3 regions of the Ureibacillus sp. FSL K6-3587 genome follow, and region 1 is predicted to be linked to each of the others. Evidence: riboswitches for the same ligand, from Rfam matches in the RefSeq annotation. Region 1 holds a riboswitch; each other region holds the start of a gene.

Region 1 (3,279 bases):
ATTGGACCGATGCCCACATAATCGGCGCCGCTTTGGACGGCTTTCACCAATTCTTCTTCATTATGGACGGAAACACCGATAATTTTATTTTGAAACTTTTCCCGAATTTCTTGGATCGGTGTATCGTCTTGTCCCACATGAACACCATCGGCATCAATTTTTAACGCAAGTTCCACATCATCGTTAATGATAAAAGGCACCTGATACTGTTTGCATAAGGATTGGCATTCCCTGGCAAATTGTTCAAGCTCCCCACCGGTTAACGGTTGTTTCCCTTTTTCCCTCAGTTGAAAAAAAGTAATTCCCGCTTGCAATGCATCTTTCAATACTTCAAGGGGATGTTCGCTCTTGCAATTTTCCGTTCCCATAATGAAATAAACCGCCAACTCTTTTCTATTCAATGATTTCCACCTCCGCTTCATATCCCAACCGATGGGCAAAGTGATTCGTCGGTCCATGGCCATGGCCGATATTGAGCGGATTTTCGATTGCCCCTTGGACAAATTTTTTCGCTTCAATAATGGCTTCCTTCAAAGACAGCCCTCTTCCCAAATGGGCGGTAATGGCTGCAGAAAAAGTGCATCCTGTCCCATGGGTATGTTTCGTATTGATTCTTTTTGATCTCATTTTGAATGAAGACCCGTCTTTGAAAAACACCGTATCAACTGCGGATGGCCCGTCCAAATGCCCCCCTTTCATGACGACGCAATCAACTCCAAGCTGCAAAATCTTCTCCGCCGCTTCCCGGATCTCTTCCGCAGTTTGAATGTTCATGCCGGTGATGGTTTCCGCTTCCGGGATGTTTGGGGTGACAATGTTCGCAATCGGCAGCAATTCCTTTTTCATGGCCCGCACGGCATCTTCTTGCAGCAACGCTTGTCCGCCCTTCGCAATCATAACCGGATCGACAACGATTTGAACTTCTTGATCCCTCAAGCTTTTCGCGATTCTTTGAATAATATCCGCAGAAAACAACATTCCCGTTTTCAAGGCTTTTACATCAAAATCTTCGAAAACCGCCTTCATTTGAAGTTCGACAAAATCAGGAGTTGTTGGATAAATCCCTTCCACACCCAACGTATTTTGGGCCGTCAATGCCGTAATGACGGATGTGCCAAAAACCTTCAGCTCCTGGAATGTTTTCAAATCCGCCTGAATGCCGGCGCCTCCACCGCTGTCCGAGCCTGCAATCGTCATAACGATATTCATTATAATTCACCTCTTGAAATTTGATGTAGACCGTTTATGATTTCCACTTGGAATGAACCAAGGTATTTTTCTTTCGAAGCAAATTCGGCCACTTTTTTATAATCGGCCAACACGTTCCGGATATTTTCGAGTCTGTCCCCTTCCAAACATAATGCTCCCGCGCAAATGGCGCTCAATAAACAGCCCGTCCCCGTCACCTGCGTCATCCACTCATGGCCGCCGCTGACAAAAAGAATCCATTCCCCATCCGTTACTACATCTTCTTTTCCTGAAACCGCAACCATTGTTCCAAATTTCTTGGCCGTATCCTTTGCCACAAGGACAATATCCATCTCCCCTTCTCCGCTGTCCACACCTTTTGCCTGCCAATCGATTCCGGCGATTGCAGCCAATTCACCGGCATTGCAACGGATTAAATCAAACTTGATTTCTCTCAACAGATTTTCAGACACCTCTTTACGATATTTCGTGGCACCTGCCCCCACCGGATCCAATACAACCGGAATATTCAATTCATTCGCTTTTTTTCCGGCTAAAAACATGGCTTCCACTGAATTTTTATTCAATGTGCCAATATTGATTAACAATGCATCGGCAATCGATGTCATATCTTCAACATCCAATGGCTCATCCGACATGACAGGTGAAACGCCAATGGCAAGCAAGCCGTTTGCTGTAAAATTTGTCACCACGGTATTGGTAATGCAATGGATCAATGGATTCTTTTGTCTGATTTTGTATAAGCTCATTTGTTTTCTCCTTTCAATCCGGATTAATCTTTTGAAACTTAAAAATGCTCTTTTGCACGGCGCAAAAGAGCATTGAAAAGACTGCAAGTATCTTCAATTGCTCCCTACGGCAGTGCTAACTGCATCAGGTTCAAAGGGTTAGGTGTTTTCACCTTCTCAGGCACTCGGCCACCCCTGCAATTTCCAAAATTCCCTATGTAATTAAAAAGCTCTCCAGTAATTGGAGAGCAAAAAATTCACAATATCCATCTATGAATTCATGGATTGCTCCCTACGGCAGTACTGGCTGCATCCGGTTCAAAGGGTTAGGTGTTTTCACCTTCTCAGGCACTCGGCCACCCCTGCAAAAAAACATAATAATTCAGTTGTTTCCTACATTATACCATATGGATTTTTCAATTTTACATGATTTTATAAAACTAACAAACTTGGTTATTTCGATTCATTTATTCATTGCAGTTCGATTTTCCCGTCTATTTCGATATCATCCAAAGCTTGGTTTGCCAACCGGTCCGCTTCTTCATTTTCTTTTCGGGAAACCGGTTCAAATTCGGGTTTGATGCCAAGCCGGTTCAAATATTCATCAATTCGATCCGCCCAATTCATCAACTCTTTTTCATAAACCGGCCATTCACCGCTCATTTGATTGATCACCACTTGCGAATCGCCGATAAATCGGACCGTTTGGTGATGGACGCCAAGAGACTCCAATTCTTGGACAGAAAAATGAAGCGCTGCGTATTCCGCTTCATTATTGGAAGAAAGACCATCCAAAGTCAAATTTTTCCGCAACCGATATTTCTTTCCGTTTTGCTCAAAATAAATGACACAACCCAACCCGGATATGCGGCTTTCAAGATTAAATCCGCCATCAAAATAAACCGTCACATTCGAAGGTTCCGTTTCCATCTCTTTTATATATTTTTTTATTTCTTTCAATGTCCAAGTCGAATCATGTTCATCCAAAAAAAGAATGTTTTTTGTTCTTCCGGTTTTCATCAGCTCTTCCGCGACGGAAAGTGCGTGCGCTGGAGGCATTTCTTCCGAACGAAAAACCGTTTCCACACCCTTGTGGTGATACGTCCATTCGATTGTGATTTTCAAAAAGACCCCTCCCTTTTCCCTATTTTCTACAATAGTATTTTCAATTGGACGACAAAGATACGAAATATCCTTTCCCCGCCTTTATATGTTCACCAACGAGTTATTGACATTCTTCGACTTAGATATAAAATGAAAGTAGGAATTTGTATATAATTGTAACCCTTTTTCTATATTTATAGGAAATTTCGTTTATTTTTTTTTACAAGATATTAGGAGA
Region 2 (3,279 bases), 100 kb from region 1:
TTGCTTGCGGCAACTCGACAAGCAAGGTTGTTAACTGGCTCGTATGTTTAATGTAGACAAATGTATGACCTCTCTTTTCTGCGATCTGTAATGGTTATAGAATATATTCGCGATTTTCTTATGCATTTGCTTGTTCTTTCGTTTTTCGTGCATGTTCGTTGAATTGATCCAATTGTTCTTGGGATAGATGCTCAACGAAAATTGAAAAATTGATTGGTTCCAGACCGAATTGTTCACATTTGGAAACGTAATATTCATAGCCTTCTTGATAAGTAGTCATAAAAAACACTCCTTTTTGATTTGTACTATAACAGTTGTTGTTTGATGATTCTAATATAGTACAGTTTTATTTTGCTGTCAACAAAAAGTTGAAAGACTTGTCTAAATTTTTAAACAAGTCTTTTTAATCTTAAATGAGGCTTTTTACCACTTTCGCGATCGTTGCTCCATCGGCTTTTCCTGCAAGGAGCGGTTTTGCGATTTTCATCGCCTCCCCCATATTCATTCCTTTTGAAATGCCTGCTTCTGTTAAAACATTGGCAATTTCCTCTTCAGATAATTGTTTTGGCAAGAAACTTTGCAAAATTTCCAGTTTGCGGTTTTCCTTTTCGATTAAATCTTCCCGGCCTGCTTGCTTTGCTCCTTCAAGGGCTTGATGGGTCTGTTTCACTTCACGATTGACAACCGCAATTTCTTCTTCATGGGAAAGTTCGGAACCTTTTTCTTTTTCCGCTTGATCCAAGGCGGATTTTAATAATGTAAGAACTCCTTTTGCAACGGCATCCTTTTCTTTCATCGCCTGTTTCAGTTGTTCGAAAACGGCTTGTTTCATCATATGATCATTATTCTCCTTTCATGGGATTTTATGAATATTATTATAATAAATTTTCTTTTCGCCATGAATGAAAAAGTGCTTTTTAATCCAGGATTCAAAACTGCAACAAACAAGGATGGATAATAGAATGCGGCAGGAAAATCGTCGAACGCCGCCTGCATTTCTCTGGTTTAAACAGATCTGTTTTTATTTGATTACCAAAAGCGAATTTTCCATTTTTAAATATAAAACTTCCTATCCCCTGTACAAATACGATCTTTCAAGCTATACTTAGAGCGACAAAATTAAAATCATGATTGAAACCACAGGGGGAGCTTTGTGCTGAGAGTGAACAACTTTTCGTTGTTCTGACCCTTCGAACCTGTAAGATAATGCTTGCGCAGGGATTGTGGGATTTTGGATATATGTTGAATGGTGGACGAGGAGTTCTCCATACATATTCTCCCCCTTGAGGTTTCCATTTTGTGGAGGGGAGAATTTTTTTATGAAAAAAATTAAATTGCAGGCTCTCATTGAAGCGGCGTTTTTTGCGGCATTCGCTTTAATTTTGGATTTGTTGCCATCGATCCAATTGGGGCCCTGGATGTCGGTTTCCTGTGCCATGTTGCCTGTCTTCATTTTAGCTTTCCGTTGGGGATTCACTGTCAGCGTGATTTCCGGGTTTATTTGGGGGTTGTTGCAAGTGGCCACGGGGGATGCCTATATATTTTGCCGGATTATTGTATAAACAGATACAAATCGCCTTTTTTGCAGAGAAGAAGAAAGCAAAAGGATTGATTTTGGCTGTATTGGCCGTCTTCCTGGGAAGTATCGCCCGGTATTTTTGGCATTTTCTTGCGGGTGTCGTTTTCTGGGCGGAATATGCGCCGGAAGGAATGTCCCCAGTGATCTATTCGTTGGTCGTAAATGGTGCAACGATGATTGGCGCGGCCATTTTCTGCTCGATTTTGATCGTACTTCTCCTTTCAGCCGCACCCCGGTTGATTCAGCGAAAAGGATTTGACATTGAAACGAATAAAACAACCACATCCTAATAGGATGTTTCATTTTGCGATCGGGCTGTCTGAAAAACGGGTTAACCGCTTTTTCGGACGAGGCTGGGACATAACTAATAAAGTGAACGAGCTGCAAAAAGATTTTTTGTAATAAATTGATTGGAGTGACGGGGCGAGTGCTCCTGTCGCGCACGCTTAGTCGCAAAGCAAAAGCTTTCCTGCGACGAGCCCTCTCGAGACCCCGCAGGAGCGAAGGATTGAGCTCCGAGGAGGCTCGAGTCGGGCCCGCGGAAAGCGTCCCCGGAACGGAAATCAATTTTCTTCAATTATCAAAAAAACACCATTTTCTCCCGGGAGAAAATGGTGTTTTTTATCTTTTGTCCCAACCTCTCTTTCACTAAAATATTTTGATAAAAAATAATAAATAGATGCCTTTTTTTCTCTCCCAAACCTAATTTCACTCGATTAAACCTATAAACAAAGGATGTTTAAACTTCAAAAATTTATCTTTAATATGAATTATCAAAATATTTATAGTTGATAAAATATTATTTTTATATATAATTTACTATATTAATATACAATATTTCCACTATTAAAACAGTTCTAACAGAAAGGGTTTTGCAACGATGAAAGATTTCTTCAGTAAATTATTAACGGGAATGAGTTTAGGGATTGTGGTTTGTTTGATCCCTAATGCTCTTGTCGGAGAAATATTAAAATTGATTATTCCACATGCAGGGCCCCTTGAAACGTTCTTGACCGCCGTTTTGAACGCCTCTGTACTTGTGATGAGCTTACTGCCGGTGATTATGGGGGTTCTGATTGGAATCCAATTCAAACTGAATCCGGTTCAAATGTGTTCCATCGGACTTGCAGCTTTTATCGGCAGCGGTGTAACGACAATGGATGAAAATGGGGTCATTACGATGGCGGGGATTGGAACGGTCATCAATATCGGGATTACGGCAGCCCTTGCCACATTATTCGTAAAATTCTTAGATGTGAAATTGAAGGATTGGACATTGTTATTGATGCCGGCCCTTACCATTTTCATTCCCGGTTTAATCGGTTTGGCCATTTTGCCTTACGTCCGTGATGCAAGTTTGGCCATCGGGGAAGGCATTATCTACTTAACAAATTTACAACCTGTGTTCATGGGTATGTTAATCGCAATGGTGTTCTCCATTCTGATTCTCTCACCGATTTCAACGATCGGTGTTGCTACCGCCATTATGATTTCAGGGTCGCAGCGGGAGCGGCAAACCTCGGTGTGGCGGCTTCAGGTGTCGGCATGTGCATTGCCGCCTATAAAGCGAATAATTTAAGGACTGCCATCGCCCATCTTGCATCAGCCAAAATTCAAATGCACAATTTCTTCATGAAGCCGCGCATTGCCTATCCAATGATCATTACAGCCGCGATTCTCGGTGTTTTATCAGGGGTTCT
Region 3 (3,279 bases), 1.0 Mb from region 1:
TCGTTCCAACGAAACTCAAAGCGCGCTTTTGATAACGCGTCATCCCGCCGTTGAGCTCCCGGGTGCCCTTTTGCTAAATCGGCCGCGTGTGCTGCGATTTTATAAGCGATCACTCCTTCACGCACATCATCTTTATTCGGCAGCCCTAAATGCTCTTTTGGCGTCACGTAACAAAGCATCGCCGTTCCGTACGCGCCAATGATCGCCGCTCCAATCGCGGATGTAATGTGGTCATATCCCGGCGCGATATCGGTCGTAAGCGGTCCTAATGTGTAAAACGGCGCACCTTTACAAATTTCGATTTGCTTATCGACATTTTCTTTAATTTTATGCATCGGCACATGCCCTGGCCCTTCGATCATCACTTGCACATCATGCTTCCAAGCGATTTCCGTTAATTCTCCAAGCGTCTCCAATTCAGCAAACTGTGCTTCGTCATTCGCATCGGCAATCGAGCCTGGACGCAGCCCGTCTCCAAGCGATACTGCAATATCGTACGTTTTCAAAATCTCGCATATCTCTTCAAAATGCGTGTATAAGAAGTTTTCTTCATGGTGGGCTAAACACCATTGCGCCATAATCGAGCCGCCGCGTGAAACAATGCCAGTCGTTCGGTTTACCGTCATCGGTATGTAACGAAGCAGCACCCCCGCGTGAATCGTAAAATAGTCCACCCCTTGTTCCGCTTGTTCGATGAGCGTATCACGGTAAATTTCCCACGTTAAGTCTTCAACGACGCCGTTTACTTTTTCAAGCGCTTGATAAATCGGAACTGTCCCGACAGGCACAGGGGAATTGCGAATAATATATTCTCGTGTCGCATGAATGTGTTTTCCCGTCGATAAGTCCATAATCGTGTCTGCTCCCCAGCGCACCGCCCAAAGCATTTTTTCGACTTCTTCTTCAATGGATGATGTGACTACGGAATTACCAATATTCGCGTTAATTTTTACATGAAAACGACTCCCAATAATCATCGGTTCACTTTCCGGATGGTTAATATTCGAAGGAATAATCGCTCTTCCTTCGGCAACTTCTTGACGTACGATTTCCGGATCTATATTTTCGCGAATCGCAACAAATTCCATCTCCGGCGTAATAATCCCTCGTTTTGCATAATGCATTTGTGTTACAGTTTTTCCTTTTTTTGCGCGCAGTGGTTTTCTCTCGAAAGGCAGAGTAATCTCTGATTGCTTCTCATTACGGAATCCGTTATCTTCCGGTTTCACTGGACGCCCCTCGTATTCTTCAACGTCGCCTCTTTCTAAAATCCAGCGTTTTCTTAGCGGAGGCAATCCTTTTTGAATGTCCGGCTGAAAATCAGGATCGGTGTAAGGACCGCTTGTGTCATAAACACGAACAGGTTCATTTTCAATGATTCCTGTTTCTGTCTTTGTTGGACTTAACGTAATTCCTCTCATCGGTACACGAATATCCGATCTTGAACCTTCGACATATACCTTTTTACTCGCAGGAAATTGCATGAAAGATTTGATGTTTTGCATGTAACTCCTCTCCCTTAAAATAATGATTTAGGATCTGAAGTTACACCAAAACGCGGGGCAGAGATAGGAGAATATATGCGGAAATAAAAATCGGGTTCTCTAAGAGAACCCGATGGAACGCAAATAGCGAAACGTACGCAACAAACACATACACTCCCGCTATCTACTTCCCTACGCTGGTATAACCCAGATCAGGTTCAAAGGGTCAAAGAACTTAAGCGCGTTCTTTTCTCAGTCCAAGCTATTGGACTCCCCTAGTAGATAAGCGACAAACTTATTTAATTTTTCTTAATATTAACATACTTATAAAGCAATGTAAATACGCTTCCTTATACGGTAAACCGGTTTAACATTGTTTGCATATTTTCTGCCATTTTGCTTAACGATGATGCCGATGAAGCAATTTCCTCCATCAGCTTGTTTGGTCAATCACCAATTCCCCTACAAGATTCATTAAATATTCCAACCGCTCTACATCCACTCGAACCGTCGAAGAAATTTTCTTTTTTTGCTGGTTGGCCTTTTGTTTTTTGAGCATTTTGCACATTTTTCAACCCAAGAGCCATAAGGTTTTCTAAAGCATAAAAAAGGACTTCACCCCTTATTTGTAGAATTTTGAAGTGACCAAACCACAAAAATCCATAAGGAGGAAGTCACTTTGTATATTCTACAAGAAAGTCTATTTTCCTTTGAAGAATTGCAAATTTTAGAGTCAAAAGAGAAATTACCGATCTTTTTTAGTGCTCTAGATTTGCGTCCTTATGCTAAACAATTGAAAAGTTCTTCACCCCAAGGGGCTGAAGGACATTCCAAAGAAGGGATATTAAGGGCTCTTATCGCTGCCCCATTAGAAGGTATTGATACTTTTACTTCTCTTCACAATCGATTAAAAAATGACCTGCGTTTTCGTTACCAATGTGGTTTAGATATTAGCAGGCCTGCACCATCCATCTCTACTCTTAGCCGAGTATTTTCTTCACTAACCAAAACTGGACTTGTGAAAAGAATCTTTCAAGATCTCGTCCAGTTAGCTCAAGAGGAAGGAGTAATTGATGGAAAACATCAGGCTATCGACAGTGCCGCCATTGATGCTTATGAAAAGAAGCAGCCTAAGAAGCGAAGTGAACAAACAGGCAACGCCAATTGGGGGGCAAAGTTTGATTCCTTCGGTAATAAAATTACTTGGTTTGGCTATAAGATGCATCTTTCCGTTGACACCAAAAGTGAATTACCAATGGCGATTGAAGTAACCCCTGCTCATATCAACGATGGGGATGTCGCACCACAATTAATTGAACAAGTAAAGAGTTGTACAAACTCTAAAATTGATTTCCTGATAATGGATGGTGGGTACGACCAGCTAAAAAACTACGAATCCGCCAAGAACATCGGGGCTCAAGCTATTATTCCACTCAATTTGCGTAATGAAAAGGAGCCTCCCGAAGGAATTGCCTCCAATGGAACCCCACGCTGTTCGATGGGGTACGAAATGACTTATTGGGGCGCCAATAAGGATCAGCTCAAATTCAGATGTCCACACGCAACCGGAAAAGTGGATTGCCCATTAGGAATGGCAGCCTGTTCATCCTCCAACTATGGAATGGTAGTAAAAATTAACGTGAATAAGGATCTTCGCCGGTACTCTAATCCACACCGCGATTCCAAACGTTGGAAAGAACTTTACAATGAGCGAACCAGTGTAGAACGGTGCAATTCAAGAATGAAAAGTTATCTTACAGCGAACTCCCTGCATGTGTGGGGAATCGATAAAGTA

Evidence for each region. A riboswitch is a leader RNA that binds a small molecule or an ion and turns the genes downstream of it on or off. The one in region 1 is predicted to bind thiamine pyrophosphate.
Region 2: it holds a riboswitch for thiamine pyrophosphate, as region 1 does, so the genes downstream of both, thiT (energy-coupled thiamine transporter ThiT) here and thiM (hydroxyethylthiazole kinase) in region 1, are expected to answer to the same signal.
Region 3: it holds a riboswitch for thiamine pyrophosphate, as region 1 does, so the genes downstream of both, thiC (phosphomethylpyrimidine synthase ThiC) here and thiM (hydroxyethylthiazole kinase) in region 1, are expected to answer to the same signal.

Annotation. Positions count from the first base shown of each region.
Region 1 is NZ_CP151969.1:3,049,697-3,052,975, forward strand. It holds gene thiE (thiamine phosphate synthase) at 1-401, opposite strand, end outside; gene thiD (bifunctional hydroxymethylpyrimidine kinase/phosphomethylpyrimidine kinase) at 394-1,209, opposite strand; gene thiM (hydroxyethylthiazole kinase) at 1,209-1,958, opposite strand; TPP riboswitch at 2,043-2,144, opposite strand; TPP riboswitch at 2,210-2,311, opposite strand; gene NSS77_RS15015 (reverse transcriptase-like protein) at 2,409-3,062, opposite strand.
Region 2 is NZ_CP151969.1:2,949,368-2,952,646, reverse strand. It holds gene NSS77_RS14555 (transcriptional regulator) at 119-280, opposite strand; gene NSS77_RS14550 (GatB/YqeY domain-containing protein) at 410-835, opposite strand; TPP riboswitch at 1,133-1,239, shown strand; partial or broken gene thiT (energy-coupled thiamine transporter ThiT) at 1,320-1,869, shown strand; partial or broken gene NSS77_RS14540 (PTS sugar transporter subunit IIC) at 2,460-3,279, shown strand, end outside.
Region 3 is NZ_CP151969.1:2,006,727-2,010,005, reverse strand. It holds gene thiC (phosphomethylpyrimidine synthase ThiC) at 1-1,505, opposite strand, end outside; TPP riboswitch at 1,657-1,771, opposite strand; gene NSS77_RS09945 (hypothetical protein) at 1,809-1,934, opposite strand; gene NSS77_RS09940 (hypothetical protein) at 1,918-2,043, opposite strand; gene NSS77_RS09935 (transposase) at 2,164-3,279, shown strand, end outside.